Regions from separate parts of the Paenibacillus sp. 01T424 genome, predicted to be linked through region 3. Evidence: riboswitches for the same ligand, from Rfam matches in the RefSeq annotation. Region 3 holds a riboswitch; each other region holds the start of a gene.

Region 1 (6,321 bases), on a different contig from region 3:
AATCAAGGGGTGAGAGTAGATATTACACCGCCGAAGGTTATCCAGTCTGCTCAGTCAGCTGGCTTCACCGCACAAAAAGCGTTGACGATTCCACTGATAATGGAAGGCATTGGAGAACTCGACATCCAAGTTTTAATCGCATCTTAGCATAGAAATGGCTCCTTAGGGAGCTTTTTTTGCGTCTGCAATACCAATCAAGTAAAATTGTAAATGGGTGATGATGGATGTTAAGAGGCAAAGTGATTTTCATCTCCGGTGCATCAAGCGGAATCGGAGCGTTAATGGCTAAAATGCTGGCTGAGCGGGGGGCGATCCCAGTTTTGACTGGACGCAACATCTCGAAGCTAAAGGAGATTTCCGCTGCAATAAAGGGGAAAAGCTCGTTCTATCAGATGGACGTGACCGATAATGAACAGGTGAAGCGAACAGTAGAAGCTGTCATTGCGGAATATGGTAAAATAGATGTATTGCTGAACAACGCTGGCTACGGCAAATTCGAGAATTTTATGAGCATGAATGTGGAAAGCTTTGAGCAAATGATGGACACGAACTACCTAGGCATCGTACGCTGCACGAAGGCAGTTGTTCCTCATATGGTGAAGCAAGGAAGCGGACATATTGTAAACATAGCATCTTTAGCAGGCAAAATAGGCACTGCCAAATCAACCAGCTACACAGCCACAAAGCATGCTGTGCTTGGCTTTACTAATGCGCTTCGCATGGAGCTTCGGGAGCAGGGAATTCAGGTATCTGCGGTTAATCCAGGTCCAATTGATACGCCTTTTTTCTCGCTGGCTGATCCTTCCGGCTCTTACGTTAAAAATGTTAATTGGTTTATGATGAAGCCAGAATATGTAGTCAAAAAAATCATTCGTTTAATCGAGCGGAGAAAAGCCGAGCTTGACCTGCCGAAAACCGCAGCTTTTGGTATTAAACTGTACCAATTGCTGCCGCGAACCATTGATCGGCTATTCGGCGGTATGTTAAATCGAAAATAAAGGTTTAAATGAGAGAGGATTAAAAATGAGTAAGCACACATGGTATGAAATAGGAATTAATGAACTGCTGTCGGATAAGCTCACAGCAAATGGAATTATTGAACCAACGGATGTACAGGCAAATACGATTCCGATATTGCTTGGAGGAAGCGACGTTTCAGCGAGGTCGCAGACGGGTACAGGTAAAACGCTTGCGTATTTGTTGCCGCTTCTTCAGAAGCTGAATTCGCATTCAAGCGCGATTCAAGCGATTATTTTGGCTCCAACACAGGAGCTCGCGATGCAAATTGTTCGTGTAGCAGAAGTGTACGCGGAGCCGCTGAACATTCGCGTTCAGCAATTGATTGGCGGAGCAGCATTAAAGCGGCAGGTGGAGAAATTGAAGCTGCGCCCGCAGCTGGTTATTGGTACACCAGGGCGAATTCACGAATTGCTTAAGCTGCGCAAGCTCAAGCTGAATGATGTGAAAAATGTTGTAGTTGATGAAGCGGATCAAGTATTTCAGCTCGGCTCGACAAAAGAGGTCGAGATCATTTTGCATAGTGTCGGTAAAGAGCACCAAATTGCTTTTTTCTCCGCGACATATCCGGATCAAATGGCTCGTTTTGAAGGACGCTGGATGAAAAACCCGGAACGTATTCAGGTTACGCCGGAGCATACCGTATCACAAACGATCGATAATTATTTTATCGTTAGCGATAAGCGTGATAAAACCGATACGGCAAGAAGACTTGTTCGCTTGCTGAACCCAACCTCTGCGCTGCTTTTCCTAAATGATACCGACAACATTTCCAACTGGGAATCGAAGCTAAGCTATGAAGGCTTTACTGTTGAGGCTTTGTATGGGGATGCGGATAAACAGCGCCGTGCAGCAACATTGACTCGTTTTCGCGAGGGTCGCTGCCAACTGCTGCTAGCTACGGATGTTGCGGCTAGAGGCCTTGATATTGAAGGTCTGCCGCTCGTCATTCAGCTTGATCCTGCATCGGATGCGGATCATTACGTGCATCGTGCAGGACGAACGGGCCGTATGGGACGTCCTGGTACAGTCGTTTCCATTGTTACGCCGCAGGAGCTGTTTATTATGGAGAAATTCCGCAAGCAGCTGGGCATCGAATTGACAGAACGGACAATGTTCAGAGGAAAGCTTCTTAGCGAGGAAGAGCTGCGAGAAGCAACAAAACCGTTTGCGGCTCGTCATGAAGCGAAGCTTGCAGATCGCTCAGAAGCGTTGCAAACGAAGCGAGCTGTAGAGAACAAAAGTGCAGCTGCTGCTCCGAAACAAACGAAGCTTGTAGAGACGAAAGCAGTAGCTGCTCCGCCGAAACCAAAGCCAGCAGCGAAGCCTGCTCCTAAGAAAGTGGAGCGAAAGCGCGAAGGTAAAAACAAAGGTGCTCCTAAGTGGCTTAAAGCTAAACGCGAGGCCGATAAGGAACAATCATAAAAATTTATTTTGAAAGCCACCCTCTTAAATCGATCTGCCTCTCCCGAAACGTATGGGCGAAGGTAAAAAATGCGGCAAAACCCGCAATCGAAAAAGGAGTGTGGCTTTCTTGATGAAACAAACCATGTGGAAAAAGACAGCAATTTCTTCGCTTGCGCTGCTAATGCTTGCAGGCGGTGCGACGTCAGCTTTTGCAGATGGCGGTAAAGGCAAAGGGCATGATGGCGATCGTAATGATGATAAAGGCCGTCATGAGGACAAGGATGACAAGTATGACAAGGACGATAAACATAAAGTAACATGGCAGTTCCAAGATGAAGACGATCTGAAGTGGGCTATGGAATACATTATGCGGTTAGCGTCGAAGGGCGTATTTACTGGCTACGAGGATGGTACATTTAAGCCTAATCAAAAAATCAACCGTATTGAAACGTTGACTGCTGCTGTCAGATTGATGGGTCTTCGCTCACAAGCGGAATCAGCTGATAAAATGAAAACGGATTTGCAATTTAATGACGGGGATAAAATCGCAAAAAAATACCCATGGGCTGTTGGTTACGTTGCAGTAGCGCTGGAGAACGATCTATTCTCTGAGACTGAATCGGAAGTGAAACCGGAAGCAAACGCAACAAGACTATGGTCTACGATTCTTCTCGTAAAAGCGCTTAAACTGGAAGACGAAGCGAAGGCGCTCAATAATACGAAGCTTGACTTTAAGGATGCAAAAGAGATCCCTGCTGGATCTGTAGGTTATGTTGCTCTTGCTTTGAAGAAAGGCATTATTACCGGCTACAATGATAAGAATGGAAAAACGTTCCGTCCAAATCAACCAGTAACCCGTGCAGAGCTGGCAGCGCTTCTCGATCGTACAGATACGGAAATGCCTAATCATGATGCACAAGCCATTACTGGCAAGCTAAAAGCAGCTCCTGCTGATGGCAAGTTGACGGTTGTTAAAGGAGATAACACGGAGGTTTCACTAGCATTAGACTCGAATGTGTTTATTTTCCGAGATGATAAAAAATCGCCAGTGAGCTCACTCCGAGCAGGGGATGAGATACTCGTTCGTACGTATCTCAATCGTATCGTATTTATTGAAGTAACGAAGTCGGCTCCTGTTAGTACAGCTTTCTCGGAGAACGGAATTATTAATACATTAACGTTCAACAATCAGGCGAAATTGACGACGGTTTCTCTCATTACTCGATATGAAAACTCACAGGCAGTTGTCACTACATTCAGCATTGACCCAAGTGTAGTCATCACAGGTGACTCCTCGCAGCTGAAGGTTGGTCAATATGTACAAGTAAAAGGCGACAATGGCGCAGTTAAATCAATTGAAGTGAAATAAGGTATAAATAAGAGAAGGGCTGTCCTGAAAGTAGATTTTTCTACTTTTGGAACAGCCCTTTTTCCATTGCTCAACAATCAAAATACCAGCTTGCGAATCCAGCAGCGCTTTGTTTTCTGCATAATATGCACGATACAGTTCGTTAGAAAATATACGCGTTAACTTTCATAGTTCGTCTGTAAATGAGCTTGATTTCATTGGCGATATCGAACTATAATAAATGTAAATTTTAGGTAGGTGCAACTGGCGTAAACGTGGATGACCACGAGGGAGCACCTATTTCATATGTCGTACGCCTGGGCAAAGTATTTGATCAATGATCAAATGCTTTTTTTATTTTCAGATAAAATAAAAAGGTTGAGGTGAGTATGTTGCAGTCCTATGAAGATCAGTTATTTAATAATCCGTATCCTGGTAGAACGATAATCATGGGGATGAGCCCGTCAGGAAAACATTTTGCTCAAGTGTATTGGATAATGGGCAGAAGCGTGAACAGTCGCAACCGAATCTTTGAGCGTAAGGAGCAGTTTGTAAAAAATAGAGCATATGATGCGGCAAAAATGGAAGACCCTTCATTGATTATTTATAATCCGATAAAGAGTATTAATGGGATGGACATCATTTCCAATGGAGATCAGACGGAAACCATCTATGAAGCTTATGGCAAAAAAGAAACGTTTGAAGATGCATTAAAAAGCAGAAAGTTTGAACCGGATGCTCCCCATTATACACCGCGTATTTCCGGTATTATTGATACTGAATCAGCTGTGTACAGCTTGTCCATTTTGAAAACAAGGCAAAACGATCCGTCATTTTGCATCCGTCATTTCTTTCATTACGACTCTTTTACAAAAGGGATAGGTCATTGCATTCACACTTATAAAGGTGAAGAAAATGGTATTTTGAGATCTTTTGAAGGTGAACCGCTGGAGGTTCCTTTATTTGATTCAATGGATGAAACGGCTCGATTTTACTGGAGCAGCATAAACGCAGATCATAAAATTTCATTGCTTGTGAAGTTTATTCATACCGATGATCGTAAGGTGGAATTTAAAATAATAAATAAAAATCAGACGTTTTAGTGTCTATATAATTAATTCCGACAAAAACGATGGGAAAAATTTAAATAATCGTTGACAGGGTCGTTTCTGAGGAATAATATAGGAATATATTCAAAGTGAGTTGAAAAACCATTTTGTAGGATGACAAAAGAAGATAATCTACTGGACCACCAGAGATTCAATAGGAGCGCAGTTCTGCGCCTTGTTGGGTCTCCTTTTTTTATCCAAAAAAACAAAAAAGCTCAAAGAGCGAAGCGAAAGGGATGTTTACAATCATGAAAAAACTAACACTAACATTAATTTCTGCAACAGTAGCCTTCTCAGCCCTAACCTATGTTGTCGTATCTGCCAAACAGGCGCAAGGTGCGCCTGCGGTGAAGGACAACGCTGCAATTGTTACCGAAGCAAAGGAAGAGAATCAATCCAAAATCATTACCGTTTCTGACACAGAGAAAAAATCAGAAGTAAACACAGCTGCAGCAGAAGGCGAAAAACAACCACAAACAAAAACGGCGGACACGATAGAGGCAAATAAACCTGAAGCAGAAAAAGCAGATGCGAAACAAGAAGATAAATCCAAAGTTACTCTTGCTGTAGATAAGAAGGAAGAGGCGCCTGCAGCTAAAGCGGCAGCAGCAAAGGAAGAGCCTGCGGCTAAAGCAAATACATCGGTTGAAAAAACAGCAACACAGCCGAAAGAAGCTGCCCAGCCTAAAGCAGCAACGACTGTAAAAGAAGAAAGCCAGCCTAAAGCAGCAGCCGTTGTAAAAGAAGAACCAAAAGCAGCAGCACCTGCTGCGAAAGAAGAAACACAATCGAAACCAGCGGAGCCAGCTGCGAAAGAAGAAAAGAAACCATCTAAATCGGTCTCATTCGTGAAAAAAGATGCGGTACAGCCGAAAGCACCATCATCCTCAGAGGCTCCTGCTTCATCCTCTTCATCATCATCTTCGTCTTCCGAAGGTCAACAGCCAGCACCATCGACGACGGAAGAAGAAATCTGCTAGAAACAAGAAATACGTATTTATGAGTTATGAAATGGGGGTGGTCATAAGAGGCAGATCAGTCTCTTATGACCGGCTCCCTGCACGAGATCTTGAAGCGACTAGTGGAGAATACATATTTCACACTTGGCACATCGACAAAATTTGATGAAAACGAGGAATGAACATGAAATTACAATTTAATACATCCAAAAGATGGTTAGCTCTTATATTGGCTGCGTTATTAATTTTGCCGGCTGCCAATATCGTTAATGCCAATCCAGCTTCGGAAACTCTAGTAAATAGCGGCGCCAGCCATTATAACTATTTTAATAATGTGTATGATCATTTGGATGATGAGAACCATATTCTTCAAACGGTAACGTATGAAGATATTATTAATCTCTTTGACAGCGAAGGCACGTATGTTGTGTTGTTTGGCGGAGCTTGGAGCGATAAAACACAAGCGAATATTGGCTTTATT
Region 2 (6,321 bases), on a different contig from region 3:
GGATTATATTAAGAAAGCTGAAGAAACGGTCAAAATGCTCCAAAAAGAAGGCATCAATAAGATTGTGGCATTGACGCATCTAGGAAATGAATTTGATAAGGTATTGGCTGAGAAGGTTACAGGCATTGACGTTATCGTCGGTGGACATAGCCACACGAAGGTTGACGCACCGCTTGTATATCATGCTGCGGGAGAACCAACTCTCGTTGTACAGGCAGAAGAGTATGGCAATTATTTGGGCCGTTTGGACCTCGAGTTCAATAACAAAGGGGTATTGACCGCATGGAATGGCAAGCTGCTTACAGTTAGCGGTTATGCAGCAGACCCGGAAGCTGTTGAAATGCTGAAGCCATACAGTGCGGGTGTTGAGAGTATTCAGAAACAAGTGATCGGCAAAACAAATGTGTTCCTAGATGGTGAACGTGCTTCTGCACGAGCAAAGGAAACCAATCTCGGAAACCTAATGACAGACGGAATGGTCTCCAAAGTAAAAAGCTTTGTAAACAGCAATGAGGCATTAAAGGAATTAGATGTAAAAGGTTATGTAGGTATTCAGAATGGCGGCGGCATTCGCGCTTCGATTAAGAAGACAGCTGAAGGTAAAGTAGATGGAGACATCATGATGGGTGAGTTGCTAACGGTGATGCCTTTCGGAAACAACCTTACAGCGCTTCGTATGACGGGCCAAGAAATTATTGCTGCGCTTGAGAACGGTGTGAGTGGAATCGAAACAGGACAAGGCCGCTTCCCGCAAGTATCAGGAATGCGCTTCTACTACGATTCTAGTAAGAAACCAGAAATTTTGGATGCAGACGGAATTCTTAAGCAGGCTGGCGAACGCATTACGAAGGTTGAAATCAAAAACGCAGACGGCAGCTACAGTGCAATTGATTTGAATGCTTATTATTTTGTAGCAACAAACTCATTTATGGCTAATGGCGGCGATTTCTATCGTTCGATGAAGCAAGCCAAAGATGCTGGACGCCAGCACGAAATGAATATTGTTGACTACGAGGTATTCTTGGAGTATATCAATCAATTAGGTACGATTAATGCAACGACAGAAGGACGTATTGTTGATGTGAATGTTGTAGTTCCAACACCTACTCCAACACCAACAACACCGCCGGTGACAACACCGACGCCGACACCAACGCCAACACCGACGACACCGCCGGTGACGACACCAACACCGACGCCAACCATCACATTTAGTGATGTACGCGGCCACTGGGCTGCAGATGCTATATCGAAGGCAGTGGAAATTGGGTTTGTTAATGGGTATGGAGACGGTACGTTCCACCCTGGAGACACAGCAACAAGAGCACAATTTATTACAATGGTTGGCAGAGCGCTGAAGCTTGAATCGTCGACAAGCAAGCTGGACTTTGCAGATGCGGGTCAAGTTCCTGCATGGGCACGCTCCTTCTTTGCACAGCTTATCGAGGATAAGGTCATTGCGGGCTACGAGGATAATACGCTTCGACCATCAAGTGAATTAACAAGAACGGAAATGACCGTAATTCTTGTTCGCGCACTAGGCATTAAAGTTGATCCGAAGGCGAAGCCGACGTTTGCTGATTTGAGTGACATTCCTGTATGGGCTCGTCCTTATATCGCTGCGGCACAAGCCGAAGGACTAGTAGCAGGCATGGGCGGCAATAAATTTGCACCTAAGAAAAATGCAACAAGAGCAGATGTGGTTACACTGATTTTGTCCGCACTAGAGTATGAAGGAAGAAACGGAATTTAATTAAGCAAAAGCGTCCCATTCCACTTGTTATGAGTGGGGGGGACGTTTTTTTTAGTAAGATTTGTTGTTTTCATACAAAGAAGGCGACACTTCATTTGAAACCTATGTTAAATTAGAGGGAGTAGATACCGTTTGCATTTCTAGACATAAATAGAAAGAGTGAAACTTGGATGGCTGATGATCGACTGGATGATAAGCTTAGCAAAATGATTGATGTAGCAAGGCTGTATTATGAACTGGATTATAATCAGGAAGAAATCGCTCAGAAGCTGGGGGTATCGCGCCCTACGATATCAAGATTTTTACAGCAGGCGAAGGATGAGGGGTATGTTCAAATAAAAATCGTACACCCGAACGAAAACAATTTTGTTCTGGCGAATCGATTGGAAGCGAAGTTTGGGCTGAAAAAAGCGGTTATCGTTTCTGTGCCTCAGTATGAGGACAGCATCGTAAAAAAGTATATTGGCGAAGCGGCAGCGAACTATTTATACGATACGGTAAAAGATGGCGATATCATTGCGACAACGTGGGGAACGACGCTCTTTCAAATGGCTTCTCAGCTTAAGGATAAGCCGGTTCGCGACGTAAAGGTCGTGCAGCTCAACGGCGGGGTTAGCCATTCGGAAACCAATACATACGCTTATGAAATTGTTCATTTATTCGGCAAGGCTTTCCATACGATACCTTACTTTATTCCGCTGCCGGCGCTTGTTGACCATGAGGTTGTGAAGCGGACGATTGAATCGGATCGCCATATCCGCAATATTTTGGAGCTAGGGAAGCTTTCTAATATTGCCGTTGTAACCGTAGGAGCACCTACGGATGATTCTGTATTAATTAGAGCCAATTATTTCACAGATTCAGATCTGGAAATTATTCGCGAGAAAGCAGCTGGCGATATATGCTCACGCTATATCGATATTACAGGCAATATTTGTTCAACACTCATGAACCAGCGCACGATTGGAATCAGTCTCGATGAACTGAAACGCAAGGACCAGTCGATACTTGTGGCAGGCGGAGCGAAGAAGGTAGATGGCATTTATGGCGCGCTGCGCGGCGGCTACACGAATGTACTCATTACCGATCAGTTTACAGCGAGGTATTTATTAGAACGGGATGTGTAGACATCCCATAGAACAAACGAGGGGATCTTAGCTGCAAAGCGGCAAATAAGATCCCCTCGTTTTTCTTCCTATATCTCTTATTGAAGTGCAAATCGCTCAGCGGAGTCAACCGTATGCTTCAGAAGCGTGGCGATCGTAACAGGACCTACGCCTGCAGGCACAGGGGTGATCGCACTTGCTTTTGCTAGGCATGCCTCGTAGTCAACGTCCCCAATATTCCCTTTGTTGTACCCTGCATCAAGTACTACAGCGCCATCGCGAATCCATTCGCCTTGAATAAAGCTTGGTTTGCCGACTGCAGCAACGACGATATCGGCAAGACGCAATAGCTCCGCTAAATTTTCTGTTTTGGAATGACAGGTTGTTACGGTTGCATTGCGGTTCAGCAGCATCTGAGAAACGGGTTTGCCTAGAATCGGGCTTCGTCCAACGACGACGGCATGTTTGCCTTCGACCTTGATTTCATAGTAATCAAGAATAGCCATAATAGCAGCAGGGGTACATGACGGATACTMGGCATAACCAAATGCATTTTGAGCAAAACCTAACGCGGTTACACCATCAACATCCTTATGGATACTAATCGCTTCAAAGGCAGCACGCTCATCAATTTGATGCGGTACAGGGTGCTGCAAGAGGATGCCGTGAATAAGCGGGTCTTCATTAAGCTGCAAAATAACGTCAATTAAATCATCCGTTGAAATGTTTTTGTTCAAATGAATACGTTTGGAATCAATGCCAAGCCGCTTGCATGCATTGCCCTTCATTCGAACGTAGGTTTCAGACGCAGGGTCATCGCCCACCAGTATCGTCGCTAAGCATGGAATGATTCCCCGCTTGCTAAGAATCTCAACTCTTTCTTTCAGCTGCTCTTTAATCGCATCGGCCACAATGGCTCCATCCAAAATCAGTTTCTCGGTCATCTTCTACCTCAGCCCCTTATAAATAAATGTTAAAAAAACATAAAAAGGCAAGGGGTATGTCCCCTTACCTTTGCCCAGGCGTACGGCTAATGATCTGTGCGCTTCCTCATGGTTGCCCATGTTCCGCCAGTTACGCACAGCTTTTAAATGGTATTTTGATTTTAACAGGTGGAAAGTTCAAAAGCGAGTCATTAACATTATTTTATGATTATTTAGGTGTAGAAACGAGAGGATGGATGCTATAATTACTTTATCAAGAGGGAGCGGGTCGCGCTGCCCTCTTTATTGCAGTTTGCGCAAAATGATGGGAGATTGAGGTGGTAAGTTGTTAAAGCTCACTAGATTTTTGAGGAAATATTGGCTGAGCGCTGTGCTGGCACCGCTGTTTATGCTGCTAGAGGTGGTCATGGATTTGCTGCAGCCGCGATTCATGGCGAGCATTGTGAATGAGGGCATTATAGCAGGTGATCTCACAGCAATCGCGAGCACCGCGCCCAAAATGCTGATCGCCGCATTGATCGGACTAATCGCAGGTGTCGGCTGCACGGTGTTCTCGACGATAGCATCGCAAAACTTTGGGGCTGATCTGAGGCAGGAGCTGTTTCAAAAAATACAGTCGCTGTCGCTTCGATCGCTTGACCGTTTTGGTTCAGGCTCCATCGTGACGAGACTGACGGGTGATGTCACACAAATTCAGAACTTAGTATTGCTGCTGCTCCGCGTATTTGCACGCAGTTCATTCATTATTATCGGCAGTCTGATCATGGCTTTTGTCATCAGCCCGCGCCTGTCTATTATTTTGCTCGCAATGATACCCTTATTAGCTCTCTTCCTCATCATTACAACTCGGATTACCGTCCCTTTGTTTTCAATGATGCAGCATCGGCTTGATCAAGTGAATACCGTTATGCAAGAAAATTTGTCCGGTATCCGCGTTGTGAAAGCATTTGTTCGGTCCGATTACGAGGAAGAACGTTTTAATGAAACAAACTCAAATCTACTGCATGCCAGTCTAAAAGCAGCTAAGATCGTTGCGCTTAATACGCCGCTTGTGTCGATCATTCTTAATTTTAGTATTGTAGCTGCATTATGGTATGGGGGAATGCTCTCTGAGCACGGGGCGCTGTCAGTGGGAAGTCTCGCCGCCTTTTTAACTTATATTACACAGCTTCTCTTTTCTACTCTAGGACTAGGAAATCAATTGATTGCAATCTCTCGGGCCAAGGCTTCTGCTGATCGCATCAATGAGATACTGGAGGTTCCGGCAGATAAATGGACAGCTGAACGAAAAGCTAACGAGCAGTCCAAAAAAATTCAAGCTGGCAGAATAACTTTTGACCATGTGAGCTTCGGCTATGAAGGCTCGGAGAAAAACATACTTCACGACATAGATCTGAATATAGAGCCGGGCGAGACGATTGGGATCGTAGGGATAAACGGCTCAGGAAAATCAACGCTGGTCAGCCTCATTCCAAGGTTTTATGAAGCGACAGAGGGAATGATCCGCATTGATTCCTATCCGATTAACGAGATCGCTTCTGCAGAGCTGCATGGCCAAATCGGAATGGTGCTCCAGCAGGCGCATCTGTTCAGTGGAACCATTCGTGACAATATCAGCTATGGCAAGCCGGATGCGAGTCAGGATGAAATAGAGGCAGCAGCCAAGGCAGCTGAGGCTCATGCATTCATTATGAAGCTGGAGAATGGCTATGATACGCTGCTTGGCCAGCGCGGGGTCAATCTGTCCGGCGGCCAAAAGCAGCGGTTGTCCATTGCTAGGACGTTGCTGCTGAAACCCAAAATTGTGATCCTTGATGATTGTACAAGCGCGGTTGATTTGAGAACGGATTTACTCATACGCAAATCGTTGCAAGAGATTATGAAGAGCAGCACTTGTCTTATCATTGGTCAGCGAATTGCATCCGTACAGCAGGCAAATCGGATTATCGTGCTTGAGAATGGTCGAATTACAGCCATTGGCACGCATCAGGAGCTTCTTGAACAAAGCAAGCTATACCAGAAAATGGCCTTTTCCCAGCAAGGAGCTTGATAGATGAATCATACGCTAACGACATTAAGAAGAATCGGCACTTATTTACTTCATGGGCGGGCTAGACTGCTAGCGGTTATTGCACTCACGATAGCTGCAGCAGGACTTACGCTTGCAGGTCCTTATTTTCTTGGCAAGGCTTTGGATGATTATATTATTGCGAAACAATATAACGGTTTGCTCCAAATCTGCCTGCTTATGCTCGGCATCTATGCGGCTGGCAGCTTAGTTAGTTGGCTTCAGGCCATTTACTTAGCTGAAGTATCGCAGCGAACTGTGTGGAGCCTTCGCAAGGAACTATTCAATCATTTGCAAAAGCTGCCTATTCCATTTTTCGCGAGTAAAAATCACGGTGAGCTCATGAGCCGCACAACCAATGATATTGATAATGTAACGAATACGCTGAACCAAAGCCTGATACAAATTATATCAAGCGTCATTATGCTTGTGGGTTCGTTCGCGATGATG
Region 3 (6,321 bases):
CTGTCGCTGCAGGTGTACCAATACGAATACCGGATGTTACAAACGGGCTTGTTGGATCAAACGGAATGGCATTTTTGTTAACCGTAATGCCTACTTCATCAAGCACATGTTCTGCTACTTTTCCTGTAATGTTCAGATTGCGTGTGTCGAGCAGCATCAAGTGATTGTCTGTTCCGCCAGATACGATATTAAAGCCTTTTGCAACAAGCTCTTCCGAAAGAACTTTAGCGTTCTTAACAACTTGGGTTGCGTATTGCTTGAATTCAGGTTGAAGCGCCTCGCCGAAAGCTACTGCTTTAGCAGCGATAATATGCATCAAAGGACCGCCTTGCGAGCCTGGGAAAACTGCTTTATCAATCGCAGCAGCCCAAGGTTGGCGACAAAGGATCATACCGCCGCGAGGTCCGCGAAGGGTTTTGTGCGTTGTAGTTGTTACAAAATGCGCATGAGGCACTGGGCTCGGGTGAAGGCCTGCAGCAACCAAACCAGCGATGTGAGCCATATCAACCATAAACAATGCGCCTACATCATTAGCAATTTTGCCAAGCTTCTCGAAATCGATTGTGCGCGGATACGCACTAGCGCCTGCAACGATCAAACGAGGACGGTGCTTGAAAGCAAGCTTGCGAACTTCTTCATAATCAATAGTGAAGGAATCTTCTTGTACACCATATGCAACAAAGTTATAAAGCAATCCAGATGCATTAACAGGGCTGCCGTGTGTCAAATGTCCACCATGTGCTAGATTCATACCAAGCACAGTGTCGCCAGGCTGCAAAGCTGCAAGGTAAACAGCCATGTTCGCTTGTGCGCCGGAGTGTGGTTGCACGTTCGCATGCTCAGCGCCAAAAAGCTCTTTCGCACGGTTGCGGGCAATATCCTCAACGATGTCAACATGCTCACAACCGCCATAGAAACGTTTGCTTGGGTAACCTTCTGCATATTTGTTCGTCAAAACGCTTCCCATAGCTTCCAATACCGCTTCGCTAACGATGTTCTCGGATGCGATAAGCTCGATATTGTCACGTTGACGAGTAAGTTCTAGTCCTAGAGCTTTCAATACTTCTGGGTCTTGTTTGCGCAAATTTTCCATGATTAAATTCCTCCTCAAATTAGATACCCTTTATCAAGCAAAAACGTCTTCGGTGTCCTTTAGACGCTGAAAATCAAAAAATTATGGCTATAAATCAACTATTCGCAAGTTCCAGCAGATTGCTCTACCGTTAGATTCTCGCTAAGCTCGTATACTGCTCGGGAGCCGCCTATTAACTTTGGCCTTGTGATAGCCATCGTGACATGCGCTCCGCCAATTTCACGAATCGTCGGACGAACGGGAACAGCCACCCGCTTCAAATGCATACCGATAAACGTATCACCAATATCGATGCCCGCATGCGCCTGCACCGTTTCCACCAAACAAGGTTCCTTCAGCTGACGATAGGCATAGGCTGCCATGGAACCGCCCGCTTTAGGCACTGGCACTGCACCTACAATATCAAGCCCCAATCGTTCTGCGGAAGCATGATCAATGACAAGCGCGCGATTCAGATGCTCGCAGCATTGATAAACGGGAATAAAGCCAACTTCGCTGCGAACCGCTTCAACGCCTGCGTAAATTTGTGCAGCCGTTTCAATGGTGCCCGAAGTCCCGATGCGATGACCAAGCACCTCACTAGTACTTACACCGATTACTAGCAGCTGACTCATACCAAGCTTGCCTGCCGCTGCCAGTTCCCGAACAATTTGCTCAACCTGTTCTGCAATGCTTCCTAGCTGTACGTTTTCGTCTACGTTCATTGCGAATGCCCCCTAATTAGGACTGGCTGCTGTACTGTTCTTCAATTTGTTTCACTTTACTAACACGACCGACATGACGTTCTCCATTTGAGAACGGCGTTTCAAGCCATATGCGAATAATTTCGAGTGCCACTCCAGGACCGATCACTCGTTCCCCAAGCGCCAAAACATTAGTATCATTATGCTCCCGAGTGGCTTTGGCTGAGAACATATCATTCACAAGCGCACAGCGGATGCCGCGTACTTTATTAGCCGCAATCGACATGCCGATACCTGTTCCACAAATGAGTATACCGCGCTCTGCTTTGCCGCTCGTAACAAGGTCGCATACGGGCAATGCATAGTCCGGATAATCGACGGATTGGTCACAGTTGCAACCAAGATCTTCAATTTCATGACCAAGCGATTGAAGAAACGGTACAACTTCATCCTTCAAACGATAACCTGCATGGTCAGCACCAATAGCAATTTTCAACGCAAAAGACCTCCTTAGAAATGAAACATCACAGTGCTAGTATACCTATTTTTGCCCAAAAAGACGAAAAAAGAGCAAGACATGCTTATTAGCATGCTGCTCTTTGCCCAGGCGACCGGCCGTATATTCCGATGCTCCACCGTGGTTACCCACTTCCGTCGCCAGTTACATCGGAAACCGTATATTGTCATTTTATTATATCTTATACAGCTGCAAAAATCAATCGAACGGGAGCAAAAATGACTTCTGCAACCCTGAATACTTATCTTTTGGCAAGCTTGTCCAGCAGTTTGACGAGCGCGTCCTCTATTTCGTTAGCACTGCTGCTGTATATAGCAAGCGAGCCTCCAAAAGGATCAACGATGTCAAAGCTCGGTATGCGACGCTCCAGCTCAAGCAATCGTCTTCTCTCGCCAGTCGTCAGCTGTTGGCCAAGCGCCTGCTTCATATGAAGCTCTGTATAGAGCTGCTCCAGCTCCTCAATATCCGCGAGCACTTGAGCGTCTTGATTTGCATATTCCTTTAACGTATAGATTTTGTCGACCGCTTCGGGATGCCATTGCAGCAAACCGCGCTTATGATTGACCGTCATTGTCAAAATAATATCAGCCCAACCAACCGCCTCGCTCGTCAGCGCCAGCGACGTGCTCTTATGCTCGATGTCCCGCTGCCTAAGAGTCTCCACAGCATGAGCTGACACAGGCAGTCCATCAATAGTAGATATGCCTGCGGAGCGAACGGCTACGGTGATCCCTCTCAGAGCAGCCATTCGGCGAAGCATAGCCTCTGCCATCGGTGAGCGGCATGTATTGCCTGTACATACAAATAAAATACGTTTCACACTGCCAACTCCTTTTTGCACGTTATTCCAAGCTGTTCAACGATTAAGCGAAAACACCTGCAGCGTTCCTTAGATGCTAAAGCAGCTTTGACTTGAAATTTAAAATAAGACTGCAATATTGTTCTGCTTTCTTACTTATATTCTAAAAGATAAACAAGATGCCGAACACGAACAAAATTCCTCCGCCTATGGCCTCGCCATATTCGCCAAGCTGACCGCTGACTTTACGCCCCAGCATTAAACCACATATCGACATCAGCCCGCCGAGCAGACCGATAAGTAAAACCGTCATCAACATGTTTGCAGCGAACATCCCAAGCGTAATGCCTACTGAGAACGAGTCGATACTGACGCTAAGCGAAAGCACGAGCAAGCCCCAAAAAGATTTATGGTCAAAAGATTGAACCGCCTCGCCGCGCAGCGAGCTATAAATCATATGTCCGCCGAGCAGCACTAGCAAAATGCCTGCCGCAGTCGTGGCTACATCTCCAAGCAAGGAGCCCACGTATTGACCTGTAAAAATACCTGCCAGCGGCATGATCATATGAAACAACGCAGTTACAATGCCCAGCTTCAAAATATCTCGCAGCCTTATGCCTTTGAGCCCTATGCCGAGCCCAAGAGAAAATGCGTCTAGACTGAGTGCCACCGCAATAATAAGCAGCGTCAAAAACTGTCCAGCTTGTAATTGTGCTTCAATCACAGCCTATCTCCCCCATGTCCGCTTGTAGTCTTTACCAAACATATGCGGACATGAGGACAAACATACTAGTGCGGTTTCAAGCTAATTCAGTTTCAAAAATGATCGTTCCCCTTAGAACACTTTCTATACACGAATAATTCGGTTTCCAGCCGCTTTGGCCAACCGATTCATAAGCGCTGCGCCGATCCCATGCTCCGTGCAGCCCTCTGCCCAAATACGCTGAGCGCCTGCCCCGTCAAAATCACGCAATGCGGCATAAAGCTGATGCGCTGCTGTGCCAAGCTCCGCCTCGCTGCCTAATGAGAAAACATGATCTGCATCGTAGCGATTCAATCTCTCTTCGAAAGCAAGTACGCCAGTTACCTCGCCGCGCATCTTTGCAGCTTCTACTTGATCTTGAATGTAAGCTGCGACAGCTTCAAAATGTCCTTGCACAAGCTCAAGCTCCCCTTGTGGCGCATAATGAGTATATTTCATGCCTGGTGATCGCGGAGCCGACTCCGGTTCTTCTATCGAGGCACTATCAATCAACGCATGGGGTGCCGCTTCTTGAAGCGCTTCGCGCGTAATGCCGCCTGGCCGCAAAATACGAATGCCATGCTCGCCAGCAAGCTCAATTACAGTAGATTCCAGGCCGACGCCTGTTGCACCGTCATCAACAAGACCATCGATCCGCCCATCCAGATCCTCCAGCACATGCTCAGCAAGTGTTGGGCTTGGCCTTCCAGAACGATTGGCGCTTGGTGCAGCAATTGGACAATCTGCGATCTCAAGCAGCGCAAGCGCTGTTCTATGATCCGGTATTCGAATACCAACGGTAGACAGTCCAGCCGTTACGAGCGGCGATAACGCATCCTCACGAACGGGCAGTACAATGGTAAGTGGCCCTGGCCAAAACTGTTCCATCAACGATGAAGCCAGCTCCGAATACGGCAGCACCAGCTCATCTAACTGCTTGCGACCCGCAATATGCACAATGAGAGGGTTGTCCGATGGACGTCCCTTTGCGGTGAATATCCGCTCAACCGCCGCCGAGCTGCGAGCATCCGCGCCAAGCCCATAAACCGTCTCCGTAGGGAAAGCAATAATACCGCCTTCTCTTAATTGGCTGGCAGCTTCCGATAATTGTTCGCGCAGCTGAGAATCATGAGCCTGCTTTACGCGCCATACATTTGTTTTAGTCATCTCTATCCTTCAATCCTTGCTCTTAATTGAAATTGTTCATTCATTCGTTATTATAGCATAAGCACCCGCAAACAAGCAGAAACGACAACTGCACCTTTACATTCAAAGGTGCAGCTGTCGTTTCTTATGAAAACAATGATTTAATCCAATTGATAAAAGATTCGATCATTTCCCAAATAAAAAATTTTGCTTCCGGCGCTTCGCCTTGGGAAGGAGTATCTGCTGGAGCTGCTGCTAAGGAAGCTGTCTTAGCCGCTGCACTATTCGATTTCACAACTGATGCTTGCTCTGTCTCTGTTCCAGCTGCTGCTGATGCTTCACCGCTTACAGCATCGATAAAACATAACGGCGGGAACAATACACACCACCAATTTTGTCCGCCGCCTTCACCAAGTGTAATACGAAGGGCTTCATAGTCGCCAGCAGGGTAAACTTGATTGCCGTACATTTTTGTCGGGAACGGTACCATTCCAAGCTCTGCGGATGAGCCATATTCAAAGCCGCGGCTCTTTAGCACTTCTGCTGTAATGCGTTCAATTTCAGGCATATTGGCGAGAATCGTCTGACGTGCTTCCTCAATCGTCTGAGGTCCCGTCACCCAGCTATTCATCGCTTTAACGATTTCATCCCGGACAAGACGTTTCACGACTTGATCAGCAGGATTATCGGAATTGGCTAAAATACGAAGGCGAATGGCTTCCTGCGGAATTTCTCCGCCTGCAACCGCAGCATCCATTTGCTGAGCTTCCCAGCTCATAATTAAAATGATAAGTGCAAAAATAATAAAACCATATGATTTGCGATAAACAAATTTATTAGACTTACCCGAATTAGAATGAGCGGATTTAGAAATATTGGAATAGGAATGAATAGAATAATGGCTGGACATATAACACAAGCTCCTCTCGTCGCACCCGTCAGTGCGTCTGCTTGCGTTCCGGAACGTATCTATCCGTCATTATGTCCGTTATGCTTAATATATAAACCTATCAATCTATCTATTATTTATCTTATCGCAGACGCTCTTCTAGCAAGTTATACTATTTTCAATAAATGAGAAGGATGGATGAAGAATGGATTTCCAAAATACTTATGCAGCGTATCGACCGCTGCTCCATTCCATTGCTTATCGGATGCTTGGCACATTCAGCGAGGCCGAGGATTTGGTCCAGGATGTGTTTGCAGACTACAGCCTTTTGGACCCTAGTGAAATTAAAAATGAGAAGGCCTATCTCGTTCGAATGCTCACTAACCGCTCGATCAATCTCAGCCAATCCGCTCGCAAAAGAAAAGAAGTATATGTTGGACAGTGGCTGCCCG

Evidence for each region. A riboswitch is a leader RNA that binds a small molecule or an ion and turns the genes downstream of it on or off. The one in region 3 is predicted to bind ZMP and ZTP.
Region 1: another riboswitch for ZMP and ZTP. It lies ahead of AC1DPK_RS16635 (IMP cyclohydrolase); the one in region 3 lies ahead of rpiB (ribose 5-phosphate isomerase B).
Region 2: another riboswitch for ZMP and ZTP. It lies ahead of AC1DPK_RS11520 (bifunctional 5,10-methylenetetrahydrofolate dehydrogenase/5,10-methenyltetrahydrofolate cyclohydrolase); the one in region 3 lies ahead of rpiB (ribose 5-phosphate isomerase B).

The regions. Positions count from the first base shown of each region.
Region 1 covers NZ_JBFTPZ010000020.1:69,516-75,836, reverse strand. The annotation lists gene AC1DPK_RS16655 (chemotaxis protein CheX) at 1-147, shown strand, start outside; gene AC1DPK_RS16650 (SDR family NAD(P)-dependent oxidoreductase) at 225-998, shown strand; gene AC1DPK_RS16645 (DEAD/DEAH box helicase) at 1,024-2,442, shown strand; gene AC1DPK_RS16640 (S-layer homology domain-containing protein) at 2,555-3,793, shown strand; ZMP/ZTP riboswitch at 4,023-4,102, shown strand; gene AC1DPK_RS16635 (IMP cyclohydrolase) at 4,162-4,875, shown strand; gene AC1DPK_RS16630 (hypothetical protein) at 5,130-5,861, shown strand; gene AC1DPK_RS16625 (S-layer homology domain-containing protein) at 6,025-6,321, shown strand, end outside.
Region 2 covers NZ_JBFTPZ010000011.1:111,582-117,902, forward strand. The annotation lists gene AC1DPK_RS11510 (5'-nucleotidase C-terminal domain-containing protein) at 1-1,753, shown strand, start outside; gene AC1DPK_RS11515 (sugar-binding transcriptional regulator) at 1,924-2,880, shown strand; gene AC1DPK_RS11520 (bifunctional 5,10-methylenetetrahydrofolate dehydrogenase/5,10-methenyltetrahydrofolate cyclohydrolase) at 2,958-3,803, opposite strand; ZMP/ZTP riboswitch at 3,869-3,947, opposite strand; gene AC1DPK_RS11525 (ABC transporter ATP-binding protein) at 4,129-5,853, shown strand; gene AC1DPK_RS11530 (ABC transporter ATP-binding protein) at 5,857-6,321, shown strand, end outside.
Region 3 covers NZ_JBFTPZ010000064.1:585-6,905, forward strand. The annotation lists gene AC1DPK_RS31110 (serine hydroxymethyltransferase) at 1-1,093, opposite strand, end outside; gene AC1DPK_RS31115 (TIGR01440 family protein) at 1,192-1,797, opposite strand; gene rpiB (ribose 5-phosphate isomerase B) at 1,814-2,272, opposite strand; ZMP/ZTP riboswitch at 2,371-2,451, opposite strand; gene AC1DPK_RS31125 (low molecular weight protein arginine phosphatase) at 2,535-3,113, opposite strand; gene AC1DPK_RS31130 (manganese efflux pump MntP) at 3,256-3,816, opposite strand; gene AC1DPK_RS31135 (L-threonylcarbamoyladenylate synthase) at 3,940-5,001, opposite strand; gene spoIIR (stage II sporulation protein R) at 5,126-5,890, opposite strand; gene AC1DPK_RS31145 (RNA polymerase sigma-70 factor) at 6,075-6,321, shown strand, end outside.